DNA from 4 places in the Kitasatospora sp. NPDC048545 genome. Region 4 is predicted to be linked to each of the others. Evidence: riboswitches for the same ligand, from Rfam matches in the RefSeq annotation. Region 4 holds a riboswitch; each other region holds the start of a gene.

Region 1 (5,285 bases), on a different contig from region 4:
GATCAGGTGCTCCCCCGTGTCGTCCGGCGGCAGGTCGTCGGGCAGCGCGAGCAGCGCCCGGTCCCTGGTCAGCAGCAGCGTCGCCCCGCAGGGCGCGCAGCCCGTCAGATACCGCACGTTCGCCGCCCGGGTGATCAGCGCCGCATCGGCCCCGGCCGCACTGCAGTGCTCCCTCACCCGCTCCCGCCGCCCCGCGTACGCATCCGCCATGCGTCGAGCCTACGAACCCCCGGCCCGAACCGCCCGCCGAGCACCCCCGACGGAACCCCCGGAGCCCCCGATGCGCCCCCGTACCACCACCGGCTTCCCGCCACCCGGCACGGCCGGGCCGCCACGGGCCGCCGCCGCTACGCCTCCCCCGGGTCGCTCAGCCCCCGACGGTAGGCCGGGACCAGGCTCTGCGGCACGAGCAGCTCGCGGCCGTCGATCGTGACCGGGACCGGCTTCGGGGGCGCCGCCCTCCACCGGGCGCGACGGTGCCGGGTCTTGCTGCGGGAGGTCCTGTGCTTGGGCACGGCCATCGGAAGCTCCTGGTCCTTGTGGTCGACGTCCTCGATGCCGGCCGCGTCCAGGGGGTCGGGCCGCTCCTTCGGCGGGGCTGTTCGTTTGCGCATGATGCCGGGGCTCCTTCAGTGGAGGGGGCGAGCAGGCCCCGGAAGGCGTCGGGCAGGGTCTTCCAGCCGGCCTCACCGGCGATGAGTTCGACGTCGGTGAGCAGGCAGGAGTCGAGCAGGGCGGTGATCCCGTCGACGTCCAGCCCCTCCGCGGTGAAGCAGAGCTGCTGGACCCGGTCGCCGTGCAGCGGGTGCCAGTCGAGGGCGGCCGCCGCCCGCCGGGCGGGCGGGTAGAACTCCCAGGCCGCGTCGGACAGGGTGGCGAGCCAGGGCCCGCACTCCTCGACGGCGAGGTTGGCCCCGGCCGCGTCCCAGGCCAGCATCAGGTCCGGGCGGTTGGCCGGCCAGAAGCGGCCGCGACTGCGCTGCGCCGCCGGGACGAGCTGGTGCAGCGCCTCGTGGAACCGCCGTACCGGCCCTCACCGGGCAGCCAGTAGCGCTTGCGCTGGACGTTGGGGTCGAAGCGGCGGCGGGTGCGGCGGTGCGAGTGCGAGATCGCGTTGCCGAAGCCGGGTCGGCGGCCGGTGAGTTGGCAGTGGGCGGACATGGGTGCTCCCTGGCGTCCGGGAATGATCGGGACGGCGCAAACGCTGCACCGGATGAAAATGACTTCCATTTCGGTGTACGGTCTCGACCGAGCACCCCGGACCCAGGAGGACACCCGTGGCCCGCAGCGAACTGCGCCCCGTCATCAAGCTCCGCTCCACCGCCGACACCGGCTTCACGTACGTGACCCGCAAGAACCGCCGCAACGATCCGGACCGGATGGTCCTGCGCAAGTACGACCCGGTCTCGGGCCGGCACGTCGACTTCCGCGAGGAGCGCTGACCCCGTACGCACGAACGGCGCCTCCCCGAGTGGGGAGGCGCCGTTCGGCACCGCGTCGTTCGGCACCGCACTGGTGGAGACCGCGCCGTTTGACACCGCACTGTCGGACACCGTCGCGAGGGCGGGGCCGGCCCGGGACCGGTGCGGTCCCGCCCGGCCCGGCGCGGTGGGCCCCTCGGCTCACTGCTCCTGCGGCGTCCAGCGCTTCTCGACCTTGGCGAGCTTCCAGTACCCGATCGCCACCGCCCAGACCAGCACGAACAGCCCCGCGATCGCGTAGCCGACGTTGTCCAGCGAGATCTCCGCGATCCAGCTGCTCACCGGGTCGGTCAGGTCGAACTTCTCGTGCAGCACGCCGACCAGCTCGATGGTGCCGATGATGAAGGCCACCGCGATCGACAGCCCCGTGATGGTCAGGTTGTAGTACACCTTCCGCACCGGGTTGGAGAAGGCCCACTGGTACGCGAAGTTCATGAACGTCCCGTCCAGGGTGTCGAACAGGCTCATCCCGGCCGCGAACAGTAGCGGCAGGCAGACGATCGCGTACCAGGGCAGCCCGGCGGCAGCGCCCGAACCCGCCATCACCATCAGGGTGACCTCGGTGGCGGTGTCGAAGCCCAGGCCCAGCACCATGCCGACCGGGAACATCTGCCCGGGGCGGGTGATCGAACGGGTCGCCCGGTTCAGCACCCGGGCCATGAAGCCGCGGGAGTCGAGGTGCGCCTCCAGCTCCGCCTCGTCGTACTGCCCGGCCCGCATCGCGCGGAACACCTTGACGATGCCGAGCAGCGCCGCCAGGTTGAGCGCGCCGATCAGGTAGAGGAACACCCCGGAGGTGGTCGTCCCGACCACGCCGAGCCACTTGTGCGTGGTCGACTCGTCGTCCATCAGCGTGTTCGCCAGCTGGGCGCCGCCCGCCACCAGGGCGGCCATGATGACCACCATCGAGGAGTGCCCCAGCGCGAACCAGAATCCCACCGAGACCGGCCGCTTGCCGTCCGCCATCAGCTTGCGGGTGGTGTTGTCGATCACCGCGATGTGGTCGGCGTCGAACGCGTGCCGCATCCCGAGGGTGTACGCGGTGATGCCCAGGCCCACCCCGAAGACCTGGGTGCCGACCGCGTACCGCTCGGGCGCCACCAGGAACACGAGCGTCCCGAAAGCCACCACGTGCATGGCCAGGATCACCCCCATCAACCCGGCCGTACGGACGGTGTCCTCGCGCTTCCACCGGAAGGCGGGCAACACGGACGGCGCCGCTTTCGCGTCCGCCGCGGCGGTTTCGGGCAGGGTCATCTCAGGATCACGCTCCAACACCTCGTGGAATCACTTCGTGAAGTGCCGTGGCCGGTCTCCTGGCTTACGGGACATCCGGGTCCGCCTTCCCGAGTGCGCGAGGCACCCAGTGGCTTCGTGGACACGGACCGAATTCCGTCGAGGACGAAGGAACTCACCCGATCACAGTGGCGAGGGCCGCTCCGGACTGGGACCCCTGAGGGTCCGTCACCGGTCTTCCCGAGCACCACGGCGGGCTACACCGTAGGGGTCGCGCCCCGACCCATGCAAGGCTGCGCACCTGCGCAGGTGTCCAGGATCACAGGCCCCCGCCTGCAAGAATGTCCGCATGCATCTCGTACCGGCCGACCGCGCGGGCCACCGCACCATCGACGGGCACCGGGTCTGCGAGGCCATCGCCGCGATCGGCGACACCGCGCACGTCCGGTCCTGGGCCGAGCGCTTCTCCCTGCTCGCCGACCCCGGACGGCTCGCCCTGCTGCTCGCCCTGCACCGGGCCGGCCCGCTCGCCGTCACCGACCTCGCGGTCGCCACCGGCATGCGCGACCCCGCCGTCTCCCAGGCCCTGCGGCTGCTCCGTATGGCCGGCGTCGTCACCGGCGACAAGGACGGCCGCGTGGTGCGCTACCGGCTCGTGGACGAGGACATGCGCCCCCTCCTCGACGAATGCGCCGCCGGCGAGCACCACGAGCCCACCGCCGCCGCGGGCTGACCGACACTCGGGGAACAGCCGTCGGGCCGGACCACCGGATGAGTACGATCATGGTGTGCCGTCCCACCCCCACGCCTGGCCCGCCGACCGCTGGAACACCCGACCGGTCAGGGCGCGCGTGCTGGCGGTCGCCCGCACCCTCACCTCCGCCACCCGCGTCCTCGACGTCCTCACCCTGCTCAACCCGGACGGCATCGCCCGGTACTTCACCGTCAACCCCGGCTCCGCCTTCGCCGACCGCGCCCTGGACGACTACCTGCACGGCCTGCACGGCTTCACCGTGCTCGACTGGCAGGACGCCCTCCGGCACCACTTCGACCTCGCCGTCGCCTGCGCCGTCCACTCCTCCATGCACCACCTGGACGCCCGGCTCGTCGTCCTCCCGCACGGCGCCGGCTACAACCGCCTGGTGACCGAGTCCACCGGCGACACGACCAGCTCCGCAGGCCTCTCACGCAACGAACTCACCCACGGCGGGGAGGTGTTCGTGGACGTCCTCGGCCTCTCCCACCCCGAACAGCTGGACCGCCTGCGGACCTCCTGCCCCGAGGCGCTGGACGTCGCCCGGGTCGTCGGCGACCCGTGCCTCGACCGGATGCTGCGCAGCCTGCGCTCACGGGACGCCTACCGGGCCGCGCTCGGCGCCGTCGACGGCCGACGGCTCGTCGTCGTCAACTCCACCTGGAGCGAGCACTCGTTATTCGGCCGTCGCCCCGACCTGCCCCAGCGGCTGGTCCGCCGGCTGCCCGCCGACGAGTACACGGTCGCCGTCGTCCTGCACCCCAACATCTGGAGCCGGCACGACCCCGAGGCGCTGCTCGACACCGCCCGCCGGATGGGCCTGCGGCTGATCCCGCCGCACCAGGGCTGGCAGGCCGCGCTGGTCGCCGCCGACTGCCTGATCGGCGACCACGGCTCGGTCTCCGTCTACGGCGCCGCACTGGAACGGCCCACCGTGCTCGTCGCCACCGGCGCCGCCGAACTCGACCCGCGCTCCCCCGGCTACGCATTCGGCCAGACCGCCCCCGTGCTCGACCCCGACGGCGACCTCGCCGCCCAACTCGCCCAGGCCCTGCGGGAGCAGGACCCGGACACCCTGCGCCCGCTCACCGACCGCTCGCTGAGCCGGCGCGGCCGGTCCGCCGAGCTGCTGCGCCCCCTGCTCTACTCCTTCCTGGAGCACCTGGACGAACCCGGGGACGAACCGCTCCTGCCGCCCTACCCCAAGCCCGTCCCGCACCCCGGCACCACCGACGGACCCACCGCGTACGACGTCGAGGGCGGGAGCGAGGGCACCGAGGTCAGTCTGCGGCGCTACCCCGTCGACCCGGCCGACCACACCCCGCGCGGCTTCCACGCGCTCACCGACGAACACCCGGGAGACGCCCTGCGCTACACCGCGGAGGTGCTGGCCCGCACCGAGGTCCACGCCGAACTCCCCGCTCCCCGCTGGCTCGCCGACTCGGCCGCGGAACTCCCCGGCCTCGCCGTCGCGGTGGCCGCCCTCGGCCCGGCCCGGCACCTGGTCCGGCTGCGCAGCGGTCTGCTGCTGGAGGCCCGCGCCGAACCGGACTGGGGCGGCCCCGACCCGGGCATCGACCCGCTGCTGCTCGGCTCCGCCGTGGCCTGCTGGCTCGCCGACGGCGGCGACCCGGCCGAACTCCCCCGGCAGGGACTCACCGTCCGCACCGGTGAGCACCGCACCCGGCTCTCGTTCAGCACCGGGCCCCAGGGCCCGCCTCTCTAGGGTCCGTCCGCACACTCCCGTCGTCACACTCCCGTCGTCCGCCCGGAGGGCGGGCCGGGCGGCGTTGGGGTGCGTGCATCGCAAGCCG
Region 2 (5,285 bases), on a different contig from region 4:
CCGGGTGCCGAACGCCTCGCGGTCCGCCAGGTAGCGGGTGGCGCGCTCCAGCGCCTCCTGCGCGCCGCCGAGCGAGCAGGCCGCGATGCCGATCCGGCCGCCGTTCAGCCCGCTCATGGCGATCCGGAAGCCTTCGCCCTCGTCGCCGAGCAGGCGGTCGGCGGGCAGCCGGACCCCGTCCAGCACGACCTGCCGGGTGGGCTGGGCGTTCCAGCCCATCTTCTTCTCGTTCGGTCCGAAGGAGACGCCGGGGTCGTCCCGGTCCACGATGAAGGCGGACAGCCCGGAGGCCCCGGAGCCTCCGGTGCGGGCCATCACCAGGTAGATCTGTGCGGCCCCTGCTCCGGAGATGAACTGCTTGACGCCGTCCAGCACCCAGTGGTCGCCGTCACGCACCGCTCGGGTGGCGATGGCAGCCGCGTCGGAGCCGGCGCCGGGCTCGGTCAGGCAGTAGCTGCCCAGATGCTCGGCTGAGCAGAGCCCTGGCAGCCAGCCGGCCCGCTGGGCGGCGTCGCCGTAGCGGTCGACCATCCAGGCGACCATGTTGTGGATGGACAGGTAGGCGGCGATGGACGGGCAGCCGGTGGCGAGTGCCTCGAAGGCGACCACCCCGTCGCGTCGGGTCAGCGCAGAGCCGCCGTCATCCTCCCGGACATAGATACCGGCAAGGCCCAGATCGGCGGCCTTGCGCAGCACGTCGACCGGGAAGTGCTTGGTGTGGTCCCATTCGACCGCATGCGGTGCCAGGTGTTCGGCGGCGAAGGCTCCGACAGCCTCGACGATGGAGGCCTGCTCCTCCGTCAGTTCACTTGCGTTCACGGTGCTCAGCCCATCGTCGGCATGGTGAAGCTCGCGCCCTCCTTGACCCCGGAGGGCCAGCGCGAGGTGACGGTCCGGGTGCGGGTGTAGAAGCGGATCGAGTCCGGGCCGTGCTGGTTGAGGTCGCCGAAGCCGGAGCGCTTCCACCCGCCGAAGGTGTGGTAGGCGATCGGCACCGGGATGGGCACGTTGATCCCGACCATGCCGGTGTTCACCCGGCGGGCGAAGTCCCGGGCGGTGTCGCCGTCCCGGGTGTAGACGGCCACGCCGTTGCCGAACTCGTGCTCGCTGGGCAGGCGCAGCGCCTCCTCGTAGTCGGCGGCGCGCACGACGGTCAGCACCGGGCCGAAGATCTCCTCCCGGTAGATCCGCATGTCCGGCGTGACCCGGTCGAACAGCGAGGCGCCGAGGAAGTAGCCGTCATCGTGCCCCTCCAGGCGGAAGTCCCGCCCGTCGACGACGAGTTCGGCGCCCTCCTCGACCCCGAGGTCCAGGTAGCCGCGGACCCGTTCCAGGGCGTCACGGCCCACCAGCGGCCCGAAGTCCGCGGCCGGGTCATCCGAGCGGCCGACCCTCAGCGCGGCGATCCGCTCGACCAGCTTCGCCACCAGGGCGTCCGCGGTCTCCTCGCCGACCGGGACGGCCACCGAGATCGCCATGCACCGCTCGCCGGCCGAGCCGTAGCCGGCGCCGACCAGGGCGTCGGCGGCCTGGTCGAGGTCGGCGTCCGGCATCACGACCATGTGGTTCTTGGCGCCGCCGAAGCACTGCGCCCGTTTGCCGTGCGCGGCGGCCGTCGCGTACACGTACTGGGCGATCGGGGTCGAGCCGACGAAGCCGACGGCCTGCACCCGCGGGTCCTCCAGCAGGGTGTCCACGGCCTCCTTGCCGCCGTTGACCACGTTGAGCACGCCCGGCGGCAGCCCGGCCTCCAGGAACAGCTCGGCCAGCCGCAGCGGCACCGACGGGTCGCGCTCGGAGGGCTTGAGGACGAAGGCGTTGCCGCAGGCCAGCGCGGGCGCCGCCTTCCACAGCGGGATCATCGCGGGAAAGTTGAACGGCGTGATGCCCGCGACCACGCCGAGCGGCTGGCGCATCGAGTAGACGTCGATGCCGGTGCCGGCGTTGTCGCTGAACTCGCCCTTCAGCAGGTGCGGGATACCGGCGGCGAACTCCACGACCTCCAGGCCGCGTTGGAGGTCGCCGTGGGCGTCGGCGACGGTCTTGCCGTGCTCGGCGGACAGCAGCCGGGCCAGCTCCTCCTTCTCCTGCTCGACGAGCTGCAGGAAGCGCAGCAGGACGCGGGCCCGGCGCTGCGGGTTCCAGGCCGCCCACGCGGGCTGGGCCTGCGCGGCGTCGGCGATCACCGCCTCGACCTCGGCGCGGTCGGCGAGCGGCACCCGGGCCTGCACCCGGCCGGTGTTGGGGTCGTACACGTCGCCGAAGCGCCCGGACGTCCCGGGCGTGCGCTTCCCCGCGACGAAGTGCGTCAGTTCACGGACCATCGGTTCCTTCTCTCAACAGGGTCGGGGAGAGGAGGAATGGAGGACGCCGCCGACGGACGGGCGCACGGTGGTGCGGCCCCGCGACGTCACGGTGGCGGTGGCAGGACGAACCGTCAGAGCAGGTGGGCCCCGGGGGTCGTCGGCACAGGACAACCAGGAGCAGTGGAACGGGAGCAGCCCGGAGTCATGCGTGTCGTCTCCATCCTCGTGGAAAACACGGATCACCCGCGGCCGGTATCCTGACTCCCGGATCACCGCACGCCCTCAGGCCTTCCCGGCTGGCTGCCAGTGGCCGTGTCCTGCGAGGACGAACTCCCCGGTCACAGTGGCGGGACCGTGCCGGACTCACACCGGCTTCCCTGACACCGCGGACCTGCCGTCGACCATATAGTTGGACGTCCTAGTAAGTCCAGAGCTCTCCATGCGCGCGTTGCGCCAACGGGGTCAGCTGAGGACCCGCCCGGTGCGACACCGACGGGCGGAGGACCACCGAGGCGACGTTGAGCAGCCGCTTGTAGGCGATGTAGTGCACGACCACCTCCAGCTCGCCTGCCGCGGTCAGAGCCTCGTCCAGCTCGCCGTACAGCGCCCGTAGTCACCCCGGCACCTCGACCGGCCCGGTTGGCGCCGTTGTCGTCACCCCCGACGTCCACCTCGTCGACCGAACCGGCCGCCAGCAGCGAGGAGGAAGCGGTGACGCTTGGGACCGCCTCGACCAACTGCAGTGCGAACAGGTCAGGGTCGAACAACCGGTATTCCCCAGATCCGCACGGTGATCCCGCTGGTGAAGAGAGACTGCGGCCCGGTCGTGGCGAGGAACTCAGCCGCCACACAATGTGGACAGTCTCACGCCGACCCGCGCGCCCGCTCAGAGGCTGACTACGGACCAGCCATCGCGCGCCAGGGCTTCGAGGTGCGGATTCGCGCGGCTCTCGTGGACGGCGAGCGCGAGGAGGTGCTTGGCACGCGTGGCCGCTACGAAGGTGGTCATCGCGGCGTGCCGGCCCGTGGCATTGAGTTCGCCGACGGGAGCCTCTCCGGTGATCACGGGGAGCAGGCTGCCGAGGTCGTGGCTCCTCCCATGCTTGGTGGCGCATTCGAGGACCAGGGTCGCGCAGTGCGTCTCCCCCTTCGCGCTCGCGACGGTAGCTGTGAGCATCGGGGGCAGGGATTCGTCCGAGGCCGGTGGCAGCTGCGTGTGGGACAGCCAGAGGGTATAGGTGGCCATGTCCACCGGGACACGTGAGCCGACGGCCTCCTCCACCAGCCTCCCGAGGCGGCTCACGAAGTCCCCCCAGGCTGCAGGGGTGTCGCAGCCGTCGTACAGCGTCCTGACCAGGAGCACTCGCAGATGGTGGCCCGGTGTGCCGGGTCTGCGGTCGAGCTGGGGGAACGGGGGAAGATTCTCTGGGAGAGTCGGGGGCGTGGTCGGTGGCTGCAGCTCCCAGAGGAGAGCGCGGACGGCTCCCCACAGAACGGTGACCGCTGGGCTGACCTGGCCTGTACGCAGCAGGACCGCCCTGGCATTCCGGTAGGCCTGCAGCAGCCGACTCACCGCCACCGTCGTCCCGGTGTCCGTCTGGGGCAGGTAGCAGCCGACCGCGCGGGGGAAGAGTCGTGAGGTTCCTGGGCTCTCGCGAGCGCCGAGGATCTTCGGCGGGTACGCGACGACGGCTTCGGGCGGCACTGTTCGCCGGACGAGGTCGTCGAAAGCGGGCAGAACCCGGACGATGCTGTCCTCGGTGAAGGTGATGATGGCGAGAGCGCTCTCGGGTCCGTGGCCTTGGATCTCCTGTGGGCGGTGAACCGCGAGCCTGCTCGCCACCCGGGCGGGCCCCGCGCCGAAGCGCAGGCTCACCGGCAGGTCCATCGCCGCCTCGTCCAGGAGGCTCCCGGCCGCAGGTCCGACACCATCTGCACTGAGGATGCGCTGGTTGACGTCTCCTACGCACTGCACAACGGCACCGTCCGTGAACACTGCTTCCAACAGGCGGCGCTGTTCCTCACCGGTGTCCTGCATCTCGTCGATCAGGACGAACGGGAACCGGGACCGCAGGCCGGAGGCCAGGCGGGGGTGCTGGTGCAGATGCCTGGTGGCGATCGCGTACATGTCCGAGTAGCGGAAGACACCACGAAGGAAGAGGTGCTCCTTCAGTTTCATCAACTGCCTGTAGCTGGCGGTGCCGCGATTGAGGCCATCAACCCGGATCTGCAGTTCCGGTTCAGCGGGGTCGAAGACGTACGTGGCTTCGGTGACCATCTTCAGCCCGTCACTCCGCCGCTTCAGGTAGGACCTCAGCGTCGTGAACGGGCCCAGGTCCAGAAGCCTGCGGGCCTGGGCGGCGAAGGCCTGGTCGTCGACGGCTCGGGTGACGACCTTCAGCGAACGCAGAGCCGGCAGTGCGAGGAAGGTATGGACGAAGCTTTGAAACGTCCCGACGAAGTGCGGGTAGTGCTCCAACCGCCGTGCCCGTCCGGTCAGTCGGCTCGCGATCTCCTGGGTGGCGGTATTGGTGTGAGACATGACGCAAATGCCCTGGCGGTCGGACGACCAGCCGTCCGCCACCAGGGCGAGCTTCAGGGCGACGAGGGTGGTCTTGCCCGAGCCTGGGGCTGCCTGCAGATGCAGCGGGCCGCGGGCCTCCAAGAACGCGAACTGCTCGGGAGACGTCAGAGCGAGGCCCATGCTCCGGGCCTTGGCTTCGATGACTTCACGGTCCAGAGCGGTGGGGGACAGAGGCAGGGTCACGACCGGGTACTCCCGCTCAGGTAGTCGAGCGCCTCCACCAGGTAGCTCGGCAGGTCCGTGGGCGCGACACTGGATGCCTCCAGCAGGCGCGCAGCATGCTGGGCCGCGATCGGTTTGCTGGTGCCTCCCACGCGCAGCGGGCGGTAGATCCTCAGCGCGCACTCCTCCAGCGAGAGACGGTCGTCCTCCCGCCACTTCTTGACCTCCATGGC
Region 3 (5,285 bases), on a different contig from region 4:
ATCTCGCTCCTCCGGTCGGGGTCCGTCGGCTCGTACTCCGAGCGTACGCCCGGCGCCGCCGGCCGGAGGAGCGGTCGGTCCCGACCGTCAGCGGGCCGGCACGGTGCGCAGGTGGTCGGCGAGGGCCTCGATCGCGGCCGGGTTGCGCGGGCTCTCCACCAGGTCGACGTAGTCCAGGACGAAGATCCGGTCGTTCCTGATCGCGGAGACGCCGGCCAGCGGCGGGAAGGACGTGAGGAACCTCCGCTTCTCCTCGGCGTCCGGGGTCGCATAGTCGTTGATCACGATCACCTCGGGGTCGCGCTGCACCACGCTCTCCCAGCCGGCGGTGACCCAGGTGTCGGCGAGGTCGCCCATGATGTTGGTCCCGCCGGCGTTCGCGATGATCCGGTGCGCGGCGGCGAACTTCCCGGCGGTGTACGGCTTGTCCTGCCCGCTGTCGTACAGGAAGACGGACGGGCGGCGCTCGGGCTGCGGGACGGCGGCGATCCGGGCCCTGAAGTCGGCGATCAGCCGGTCGGCGCGGTCCTTGACGTCGAAGATCTCGCCGAGGTTGGCCAGGTCGGTGTAGAGCGCGTCCAGCGGGTCCATCACGCCGCGCTCGCCGCCCCTGCCGGTGCGGCAGGACTCGCTGAGCACGTACGAGTCGACACCGAGGGCCTTGAACGCCTGCGGGGTGACGCCGCTGCCCTGGTCGAAGCCGTAGTGCCAGCCGGCCAGGACCAGGTCGGCCCGTGCGTCCAGGGCGATCTCCTTGGTGAGCGTCTTCTTGGAGAGCCACGCGGTCTGCTGGTAGCCGTCCTTCCAGGGCACCCGGTCGACCTTGCCCTTGTCGTCGGGCATGACGTAGCCGGCCATCCGGTCGGCGAGGCCGAGGGAGAGCATCAGCTCGGTGATGTTGACGTCGTTGGTGACCGCCCGGGCCGGCTTCTGTGCGAAGGTCAGCCTGTCGCCGCAGTTCTCGACGGTCACCGGGTAGTGGGCGGAGCCGGTGGCGGCCTCCTTCGGGGCGAACTGCGCGCCGCAGGCGGTGAGCCCGAGGGCGAGCAGGGCGGTGGTGGCAACGGCCTTGGTGCGCACGGTGGTTCCTTCGGTGGTTCAGGCTCCGGGGGAGCGGTCGGCGCGGTCGGAGCGGGTGGGGCGGTCGAGGCGGTCGAACAGCAACTGGACGGCGCCGGTCGCCGGATGCCGGACCGGGGTCGCCCGGACGCCGAACACCCCGGCCAGCAGGGCGGGCGTGAGCACCTCGCCGGGCGGCCCGGAGGCGACGATCCGACCGGCCCGCAGCACGTACAGCAGGTCGCAGTGGCCCGCCGCCAGGTTGAGGTCGTGCAGCGCGGTGAGCACCGTCGGTCCGGCCTCGCGGGCCAGCGCCAGGACCTCCAACTGGTGGGCGATGTCCAGGTGGTTGGTGGGCTCGTCGAGCACCAGCAGGCGCGGCTCCTGGACCAGTGCGCGGGCGAACAGCACCCGCTGCTTCTCGCCCCCGGACAGGCTCAGGAAGCCCCGTCCGGCGAGGTGGTCCGCCCGGACCCTGCGCAGGGCCCCGGCGCAGCGCTCCCGGTCCGCGTCGGTCGGGGCGTCGAACCCGCGCCGGTGCGGCAGCCGGCCCATGGCGACCACCTCGGCGACGGTGAAGTCGAACTCGGCGGAGTGCTCCTGAGTCAGCGCGGCCACCCGTCGGGCGGTCTCGCGGGCGGAGAGCGCGTACAGGTCGTCGCCGTCCAGCCGGACGGCGCCGCCGGCCGGCTTCAGCACCCGGTAGACGCAGCGCAGCAGGGTCGACTTGCCGCTGCCGTTCGGGCCGACGAGGCCGACCACCTGCCCGGCGGCCGCGGCCAGGCTCACCTCGTGGACCAGTCGGGTGCCGGCCAGTTCCACCGAGACGGCGTCGACGGCGAGGTCCTGGGCCTGCGCCCGGCCGGCGGTCTCCGTCCGGCCGGCGGTCTCGGTCGGGTCGGTGGGGCCGGCGGGATCGGCGGGATCGGGCATCCGGGTCACCCCGTTCGGGTCGGTCACCGTCGGCCTCCGAAGGCGTGGCCGCGCCGGCGCATCATCAGCAGGAAGGCGGGCACGCCGAGCACGGCGGTGAACACCCCCACGGGCAGTTCGGCGGGCGCCAGCAGGGTGCGGGAGGCGATGTCCACCCAGACCAGCAGCAGCGCGCCGGCGAGCGGCGCGACCAGCAGCACCCGGCGGTGCGCGGCGCCGACCAGCATCCGTGCCAGGTGCGGCACCAGCAGTCCGACGAAGCCGATCGCCCCGCTGACCGCGACCACCGTGCCGGTGACGGCGGCGGTCACCACGAACAGCTCGCGCCGCAGCCGGTCCGGGTCCACGCCGAGCGAGGCGGAGGTCTCGTCCCCCATGGCGAGCCCGTCGAGCCGTCCGGCGGCGCAGCCGAGGTAGGTCAGCCCGGCCGGCACAGTGCAGCCGGCGATCGGCACCGAGCCCCAGGTGGCGCCGCCGAGGCTGCCGAGCAGCCACATCATGGCGTCCCGGGCGGCCTCGCCGCGGTCCGCGGCGAAGACCATCAGGGTGGTGGCGGCGGAGAAGCCGTAGGAGAGCGCGGTGCCGGTGAGCACCAGTCGCAGTGGGGTGAGCCCGTACGCGGTGCGGGCGGCGAGGTAGACCAGCGCCATCGCGACCAGCGCGGAGCCGAAGGCCGAGGCGGAGACCGCCCACACCCCGAGCGAGGCGAAGGCGCCGAACAGCAGGACGGCGTTGGCGCCGACGGCCGCGCCGGAGGAGATGCCGAGGACGAACGGGTCGGCGAGCGCGTTGCGCACCAGCGCCTGGACGGCGACCCCGGTCGCGGCGAGTCCGGCACCGACCACGGCGGCCAGCACGGTGCGGGGCAGCCGGATCTCCCAGACGATCGCGTACGCGGCGGCCTCGTCGGCGTCCAGCCGACCGCCCGTCAGGCCGGCGGTCAGCAGCCGCAGCACGCGGGGCAGTGCGATGCCGGAGGACCCGAACGCCACCCCGCAGACCAGTGAGAGCAGCAGCGCGGCGGCGAGGCCGACGGCGAGCGGAACGGCGGGTATTCGGCGGACGGGCGGGCCGACCGCACGGGTCGTGGGTGCGCGGTTCACGGGTGCGCCTTGCCTCGGGCCGCGGGTGTGCCGGGGCGGGCGCGGGCCGCAGGCGTGCCGGGGCGCCGTTCCCCTCGCAGTCCGCGGCGAGTTGTCGGGAGGTCAGCGACCGGGGGCGATCGGGCTGGCGCGGCCGCACCGCTGGTGCGGGCCGTGCTCACCGTTGCGGGTCAGCGCCGGATTCACACCGGACTTCCCCCTCGGACGCCCTGGCAGCATAACAGTCACTCAGGCCAGGCAACCCTTACCGGGTCGGTCCGGACGTGGACGCACGACCGCCCCCGTCCGGCGGTGCGGACGGGGGCGGTCGGGTGGCGACGCGTCAGGCTCAGGCCTGCTTGGTCTCCCAGAAGATCTTGTCGACCTCGGCGATCAGGTCCAGCAGGGCCTGGCCGGTGGCCGGGTCGGTGGACGCCTTGGCGGCCGAGGCGGCCTTCAGGGTGTCGTTGATCAGCTGGTGCAGCTGCGGGTACTTCTCGAAGTGCGGGGCCTTGAAGTAGTCGCTCCACAGCACCGAGATGTGGTGCTTGACGGCCTCGGCGCGCTGCTCCTTGATGATGACGGCGCGGGCCCGGAAGTGCGGGTCCTCGTTGGCCTGGTACTTCTCCTGGGTGGCCTTGACGGACTCGGCCTCGATCCGGGCCTGCGCCGGGTCGTACACGCCACAGGGCAGGTCACAGTGGGCGTGAGCGGTGGCACGCGGTGCAAACAGACGAGAGAACATGGGAGTCCTTCCTTAGATCGTCTTCCCGCGCCCGAGATTACCCTTCCGCCCTCGTGGTTTCGCGATCGGGCGGTGGGCCTAGGGCAAAAGGCGGACCCGGAACCGGGGTATTCCGGACATCGATCCGGTGACGCTCCGTACGGCAGACTGGGGGCCGGCGGCGCGGGAGGAGGAGTCGTGGCACGGAGCACGGAACCGGGGGGACGGGACCGGGGCGGCGCGCTGCCGTTGGGGCTGGTCGACGTGGCGGGCCGGTCGATGGTTCCGACCCTGCACGAGGGCGACCGCCTGCTGGTCCGCTACGGCGCGCCGATCCGGCCGGGGGCCGTGGTGCTCTTCCGGCACCCCTTCCAGCAGGACCTGCTGGTGGTGAAGCGGGCCGCCGAGCGCCGGTCCGGGGGCTGGTGGCTGCTGTCGGACAACCGCCCGGTGGACAGCGACAGCCGCAGCTACGGCGCGGTCCCGGACGACCTGGTGCTCGGCCGGGTGCTGCTGCGGCTGCGCCCGAGCCCGGCCTGGCTGGCGCCGGGCCGCCGGCTGGAGCGGCTGCTGCTCGCCCCGCGGCTGGCCCGGGTGCCGGGCCTGGCCCGGCGACTCGGCGTCTGGGTGGAGGAGGTCTGATCCCGGGCAGCCGCCCGCCCGGTTGCGCCCCGCCGCCCGGTTACGCCCCGTTGCCCAGTGCGGCCTCCGCCTCCTGTCGCTTGCGGGCCCGGTAGGCGGCCACGTTGGCCCGGGTCGCGCAGCGGTCCGAGCAGTAGCGCCGGGAGCGGTTGGTCGAGGTGTCCAGGTAGGCGTTGCGGCAGGGCGCGGCCTGGCAGATGCCCAGCCGGTCGGCGCCCAGCTCGGTGAGGTGGACGGCCAGGCCCATGCAGGCGACCGCGCTGAAGTGCGCGGTGGCGGTTGGCGAGTTGTCGGCCAGGTGCAGGTGCCAGCGCGGCCGTCCGGCGTCGTCCAGGTAGTCGTGCCCGGAGATCAGCGGGCTGACGGGGTACTCCATCAGCAGGCTGTTCAGCAGGTCGACCCCCCGGGTCTCGTCCCCTTCGGCGGCGGCTTCGAAGACCCCGCGCAGCCGGGTCCGCACCGCCCGCAGCCGGGGCAGGTCGGACTCGTCGGCGAGCGCGGCGGCCCGCGACGAGTCGGAGAACAGGGCGCGCACCGCGTCCACGGAGGTCAGCGTGTCGGTGCCGCGCTCGGGCTCCTCGGTGTTCACCAGTCGAACGGCGAGATCGGCGTACGAGGCGAGCTCCACGGCGGTCCTTCCAGAAAATCGGTAACGGGCTGACTGCTTCCAGCCTATTACCCGTGCGGCGAAAACATCGGCGCCCGGCAGGAGCTGCCTGCCGGGCGCCGACGGTGACGGTTCAGAGCACCTTGGACAGGAAGGCCTTGGTGCGGTCGTGCTGCGGGTTGGTGAGGACGTCACGGGGGTTGCCGGACTCGACCACCACGCCGCCGTCCATGAACAC
Region 4 (5,285 bases):
CTCGCGGTAGTCCAGCGCGCCGACCTCGGCGACCGGCCGGCCCAGCAGCACCACCTGGCTGCGGCCGTCCGCGCCGGGCTTCAGCAGCACCGGGTTCATCGCCGCCTCCGGCTCCACCCGGGCGGCCTGCGCCTGCATCGCCTGGGCGCGGCCGATCTCGGCACCGTCGGCGGTGACGAAGGAGTTCAGCGACATGTTCTGCGCCTTGAACGGCGCGACCCGCACGCCCTGGCGGGCCAGCCAGCGGCAGATGCCGGCCGTCACCACGCTCTTGCCCGCGTCCGAGGTCGTCCCCGCGACCAGCAGCGCGTTCGTCATGCCCTTCCCCTCTTCCCCAGGAGCGCGCGCAGCAGGATGTGCCCCGCGACCGTCGTACCCAGCGCCAGCGCGCCCACCCGCCGCGAGAGCGCGCAGGCCCGCTCGATGTCGTCCACCGTCACCGGGCGCAGCTCCGCGCCCAGCACCGGCCGGTGCTCCACCCTCCCCCGGCCTTCGGCCGGGGAGACCCCCATGCGGTACTGCAGCGTGCCGCCCAGCCGGACGCCCACCGCGCCGGCGAACGCCGACTCGGCCTGGCCCGCGTTCGGGCTCGGGTGCGCGGAGCCGTCGCGGCGCCAGACCTGCCAGGCCGTCCGGGGCTGCGGGGCGGCGGCCACCGTCAGCAGCGCGGTCAGCCGGGCGCCCGGCCAGCCGGCCACGTCGTCCAGCCGGGCCGAGGCCCAGCCGAACCGGGCGTGCCGCGGCGAGCGGTGGCCCACCATGGCGTCCAGGGTGTTCACCGCCCGGAAGGCCAGCAGCCCGGGCGTGCCTGCGAGGGCGCCCCAGGTCAGCGCGTTCACCACCGCGTCGGCGGTGTTCTCGGCCACCGACTCGACCACCGCGCGGGCGATCTGCTGCTCGTCGAGCGCGCTCGGGTCCCGTCCGCACAGGTGCGGCAGCCGTTCCCGTGCGGCCCGCAGGTCGCCGGCCTTCAGCGAGCGGCCGATGGCGCGGGCCTCCCGGGTCAGCGAGGTGCCGCCGAGCACCGTCCAGGTGGCGGCCGCCGCGAGGGCCGCCCGGCCCGTCGGGCGCCGGCCCACCGTACGGTCCAGGGCGAGCGCGCCCGCCGCGACCGCGCCCACGCACAGCGCCGTGTATCCAACCCCGGCGGCCCGGTCGTCGCGCCACAGGCGCCGCTCCAGCCGGGTCGCGGCACTGCCGAACACGGCCACCGGGTGGCCCCGGCGCGGGTCGCCGTAGCGGGCGTCGGCGGCGTAGCCCGCGACGGCGCCCAGGGCGAACAGGGCGGCGCGGGCGAGCGGACGGCCGGTCAGGGGGCGGCGGGTCATCGGCTGCACGTCGGAAGGCCGGGTATCGGAAGAGCGCGCGCGGCGAGGCCGGTCGCGTGAACGCCCTGCGCCGGAAGGCCGGTCGCGTGAAGGCCGTGCGCCGGAAGGCCGTGCCCGGGACGGCAGCTCGGAGTGCGGCGGGGCGGGGCAGCCTGCATCGCGTGCGTGTCCTCACTCAGGGTCCGCGCCCTGGATCGACGTAGCGGGGGCGAGAGTCTCCTGGCTTCCGGGTCGGACGCACCCCCGGGGCCTTCCAGCGGCTTCTGACGGCCCGCCGTGGCGATGATTCCGAGCGTGCTCCCCGGTGACAGTGGCGGGACCGCGCCGGACTCGCACCGGCTTCCTCTCCATGCCTCCGATTGGCCCCAGGATCCCATCACGCGGCCGAACCGGGAGTCAACCGAGGTCACGGAGGGGTTGGTCACACGGGACACCGGCTGACAGCCTGTGGGATCGCCCAGCGCGTCGGGCCCCCGGGACCGGTCGCTTCGTGCGTTCGGGTGCTGGGGCCGCGCCCTGGTCCGCCCCTACCGTTCGGTGGCATGCGTCGCAGAAAGCCCCCCGCGGCCCCGCCCCCGGTGCCGTTCTCGCCCTCGGCCGCCCGCGCCCACCGGGCCGGCCTCGGCCTGACCCCCGAGCAGGTCGCCGAGGGCATGGCCGCGCACGGCGTCCGGCTGCTGCCCGCCCACGTCCTCGCCTGGGAGAGCGGCGAGCTGCGTCCCGGTGAGGGCGAGTTCATCGCCCTCGCCCGCGCCCTGTGGTGCCGGGCCGCCCAGCTGATGGACGGCCGCCCGGTCCGGCTGCGGGACCACCGGCTGGCCCGCGAACTCGGCCAGGCCGTCGTCGCGGACCGCACCGGCACCACCCTCGACGCCTACCGGGAGGCCGAACTGACCGGTCACTGGGACGGCGACGAGGAGCAGACCCGGTCCCTCGCCGAGGTCCTCGGCCTGGGCCTGCCCGACCTCGTCCGGGCCACCGGCCGCGAGGAGGCCCTCGACCACCTGCTCCGCCAGTGCGTCACCGGCCGCTGGCAGCCCCACCTGCGCGCCCTCGCCCGCATCGTCCCGGCTCCCGCCGAGACCCTGGCCGACGCCGTCGAGGCCCTCCACCAGGAGCACCACGTCCCCTCCCACTGGGGCGCCGGCACCCGCCCCGCGCCGCCCCCCGCCATCGACACCCTCACGTCCCGCTTCTGGCGCCTCCTCGACGTCGACGCGCTCTGACTTCCGGCCTCTCTGGGAGCCCCGGCCCCTCTGGAACCCCCTGACCCGCTGACTCCCCGCCCCGCTCCGGCCCGTGCCCGAGTGACCCGGACGGCCCAGCCCGGTGGCCGGGCGGGCGGGGCCCCGGTGGACTGGTGTACGAGCACCGTCCGGCCCGAGAGCAACAGCGAGAGCAACAGAGCGGGGAACGATATGCGCTGGGGAACCGCCGCCGTCGTGGCGGCCGCCGCCGTCGGAGCCGGCGCTGCCGTGCTGGTGGTCGGCCGCCGGGCCTCCGAGCGGATGGTCCGCCCGGTGACCACCGTTCAGGAGTCCGGGCCGGTCCTCGTCCGGAGCCTCGGCACCGGGCGGATCACCTTCACCGGCAGCCCCGAGAGCCGGCAGCCCGGCCGGTGGGCCGTGGAGTGGGGCGACGACGGGCACGCGGTGGTCGAGGAGGTCCTGCACAGCGACGGGGCGGGCGTCACCCGGCGGCTGGTCCGCGCGGACCGGGGCACCCTCGTCCCCGGCACCGAGGTCCGCTTCACGCCCCGCGTCCACCTCGGCGACCCGATGCGGGCCCTCGGCCTCGCCTACACGGAGACCACCGCGGACGGCGAGCTCGGCCCGCTCCCCGCCTGGCACCTCGACGGCAAGCGCGGCACCTGGGTGATCCTGGTGCACGGCCCGGAGGTAGACCGCCAGCAGACCCTGCCGGTGCTGCCCGTCCTGGACCGCCTCGGGCTGCCCGCCCTCGCCGTCACCTGCCGCGGCGACGTCGGCGCGCCCGCCTCGCCGGACGGGTACAGCCACTTCGGCGAGACCGAGTGGCGCGACGTCGAGGCGGCGGTACGGCTGGCGCTCGACAGCGGCGCGGGCCGGGTGATCCTCTTCGGCTGGTCCGTCGGCGCGACGATGGTCCTGCAGACCGCGGCCCGTTCGGCCTGGGCGCACGCCATCAGCGGCCTGATCCTCGACTCGCCGGTGCTCGACCTGTCGGCGACCGCCCGCCGGGACGCCGAGCGCCTGGGCTTCCGGGGCGCCGCCGCCGGGCTCGGGGCCCTCGCCGCCGAGGGCCGCACCGGCGTCGACCTCGCCGACTTCTCCCGCATCGCGGATGGCGCCGACCTGCGCGTCCCCACGCTCGTCCTGCACAGCCCCGCCGACCGGGTGTCCCCGTTCCGCAGCGCCGAACGCCTCGCCGCCGCCCGCCCGGACGTGGTCGGCCTCCAGCCCTTCCCCGGCGCCGACCACGGCACCCTCTGGAACTCCGACCCCGACCGGTACACGGAACTCCTCCGCCGCTGGCTGACCCCTCTCCTCTGACGGCCCGCCGCGGGCCCGGGCCCGGGCCCGGCCGGGAGCGGGAAGTCGGACCGGTCGACTTCCTGCTCGCCGGGATCGGCCCGGCCCGCCCGTCATCCGTCCGGATCCGGGCTGGACAGTCCCGCCGGACGCCGACGGCGCCGGTGGTGCCGTCGGCGGCGGACGTCCAGCCAGGGGCACACATTTTCCCCGACCGGTCGGTCGGTCCCTCACGTTCCGTAGTCACTCGAACGGGAGCAGCGACCGGCGCGGCTCACCTGGCATGGGCAGGCCACACGTTTCCGGCCAGGCGGTTTGCCTCTGTTGCCCGATCTTGCGGAGGTGCCGCCGCCGCTCCTCCGGTCGTACGGACAACCGGATGTGACAGAAGGCCGGTACAAGGGGAAGACTGCTCGACGTGACGTCTCGGAATCCGCGCGACCGTGATGCCCCGCTCCCGCCTCCGATCGGTACCGGTGCGACGGTGACCCGTCTCCCCGGTACGGCCCACCGGCCAGCCGGTGGCAGGCCGAGCGGGGCGGCCGTACCCCGCAACGGCGTACCCCGGCGACGAGGGCCCGCTCCGGCGCCCGGGCGCGGCCGGGTTCCCGTGCCGGAGGGCTTCCCCGCGCCGGCCGAGCTGGCGCCGCTGGCCCGCCGGATGCTGGTGGACGCCGTCCGGATCGCCCGCTGGGCCGGCGAGCTGGAGGAGGTCGACAAGCGTGGCGAGCTGCTGCCGGACGACGCCCGCGCGGCCGGCCGGGCGCTGGCCATGACGGTCGGCGCCGCCTCCAAGGCCTGGGGCCAGGCGCTCCTGGTGGGCCTGGTGGAGGCCCGGGAGACCGGGGCCGCCCCGGGCTGGCGCCTGCACGCCTGGGAGCACGACGACGAGGCCGTGGTGCGCGGCTGGTCGGCGCTGTTCGACGCCTGGACGCTGCTCGCCCCGGTGCCGCCCGCCGCGCTGCGCGGGGTGTTCGCCGTGCTGGCCGGGCAGGCCGTGGACCAGGCCCCGCAGCTGCTCTCCTTCCTGCACCTGGTGGACGGCCCGGTGGCCGAGAGCGAGCTGCTGGAGCTGCTGCGCCGCGGCCTGGACGAGCGCCGGGTCGGTGGCGGCCCGGGCGGCCCCGGCCTGTCGCCGGTGCCGCACGCCGCCTCGGCGGTGTCGGCGGTCCGCGGCACCTGCCGGGAGCCGCAGATCGACACCCCGGCCTCGCCGTCGGACGTGGCCGCCGTCCTGGACTGGATGCTGGACGGCCTGGCGGCCGTGGGCGCCCTGACGCGCAGCAACGACGCCGCCGAGCTGTCGCCGCTCGGCCACTGGGCGGTGCGGGCGAAGCTGGAGGAGATCTGCACGGTCGCCCAGACCGCGGCCGGGCACATCGAGCAGAGCGCCTTCGAGCTGCTGAACGCCTGCGCCGACTACTCGCCGGGCCCGGCCCGCGCCGAG

Evidence for each region. Region 4 has a riboswitch for cobalamin ahead of AB0D10_RS14910 (cobalamin biosynthesis protein). Riboswitches for the same ligand answer to the same signal wherever they lie in the genome.
Region 1: another riboswitch for cobalamin. It lies ahead of AB0D10_RS29100 (HoxN/HupN/NixA family nickel/cobalt transporter); the one in region 4 lies ahead of AB0D10_RS14910 (cobalamin biosynthesis protein).
Region 2: another riboswitch for cobalamin. It lies ahead of AB0D10_RS35205 (CoA-acylating methylmalonate-semialdehyde dehydrogenase); the one in region 4 lies ahead of AB0D10_RS14910 (cobalamin biosynthesis protein).
Region 3: another riboswitch for cobalamin. It lies ahead of AB0D10_RS23165 (iron ABC transporter permease); the one in region 4 lies ahead of AB0D10_RS14910 (cobalamin biosynthesis protein).

The regions. Positions count from the first base shown of each region.
Region 1 is NZ_JBEZIQ010000035.1:87,354-92,638, forward strand. It holds gene AB0D10_RS29075 (aminopeptidase P family protein) at 1-210, opposite strand, end outside; gene rpmF (50S ribosomal protein L32) at 348-521, opposite strand; partial or broken gene AB0D10_RS29085 (GTP-binding protein) at 638-988, opposite strand; partial or broken gene rpmB (50S ribosomal protein L28) at 1,024-1,161, opposite strand; gene rpmG (50S ribosomal protein L33) at 1,278-1,442, shown strand; gene AB0D10_RS29100 (HoxN/HupN/NixA family nickel/cobalt transporter) at 1,623-2,738, opposite strand; cobalamin riboswitch at 2,770-2,984, opposite strand; gene AB0D10_RS29105 (metalloregulator ArsR/SmtB family transcription factor) at 3,067-3,450, shown strand; gene AB0D10_RS29110 (hypothetical protein) at 3,506-5,197, shown strand.
Region 2 is NZ_JBEZIQ010000051.1:53,483-58,767, reverse strand. It holds gene AB0D10_RS35210 (acyl-CoA dehydrogenase family protein) at 1-819, opposite strand, end outside; gene AB0D10_RS35205 (CoA-acylating methylmalonate-semialdehyde dehydrogenase) at 825-2,324, opposite strand; cobalamin riboswitch at 2,536-2,727, opposite strand; gene AB0D10_RS35200 (UvrD-helicase domain-containing protein) at 3,193-5,073, opposite strand; gene AB0D10_RS35195 (AAA family ATPase) at 5,070-5,285, opposite strand, start outside.
Region 3 is NZ_JBEZIQ010000025.1:5,951-11,235, reverse strand. It holds gene AB0D10_RS23175 (ABC transporter substrate-binding protein) at 88-1,080, opposite strand; gene AB0D10_RS23170 (ABC transporter ATP-binding protein) at 1,099-2,019, opposite strand; gene AB0D10_RS23165 (iron ABC transporter permease) at 2,016-3,095, opposite strand; cobalamin riboswitch at 3,188-3,336, opposite strand; gene sodN (superoxide dismutase, Ni) at 3,424-3,819, opposite strand; gene sodX (nickel-type superoxide dismutase maturation protease) at 3,997-4,440, shown strand; gene AB0D10_RS23150 (CGNR zinc finger domain-containing protein) at 4,481-5,068, opposite strand; gene AB0D10_RS23145 (amino acid ABC transporter ATP-binding protein) at 5,181-5,285, opposite strand, start outside.
Region 4 is NZ_JBEZIQ010000013.1:23,900-29,184, reverse strand. It holds gene AB0D10_RS14915 (cobyric acid synthase) at 1-318, opposite strand, end outside; gene AB0D10_RS14910 (cobalamin biosynthesis protein) at 315-1,328, opposite strand; cobalamin riboswitch at 1,541-1,675, opposite strand; gene AB0D10_RS14905 (XRE family transcriptional regulator) at 1,871-2,554, shown strand; gene AB0D10_RS14900 (prolyl oligopeptidase family serine peptidase) at 2,747-3,859, shown strand; gene AB0D10_RS14895 (hypothetical protein) at 4,449-5,285, shown strand, end outside.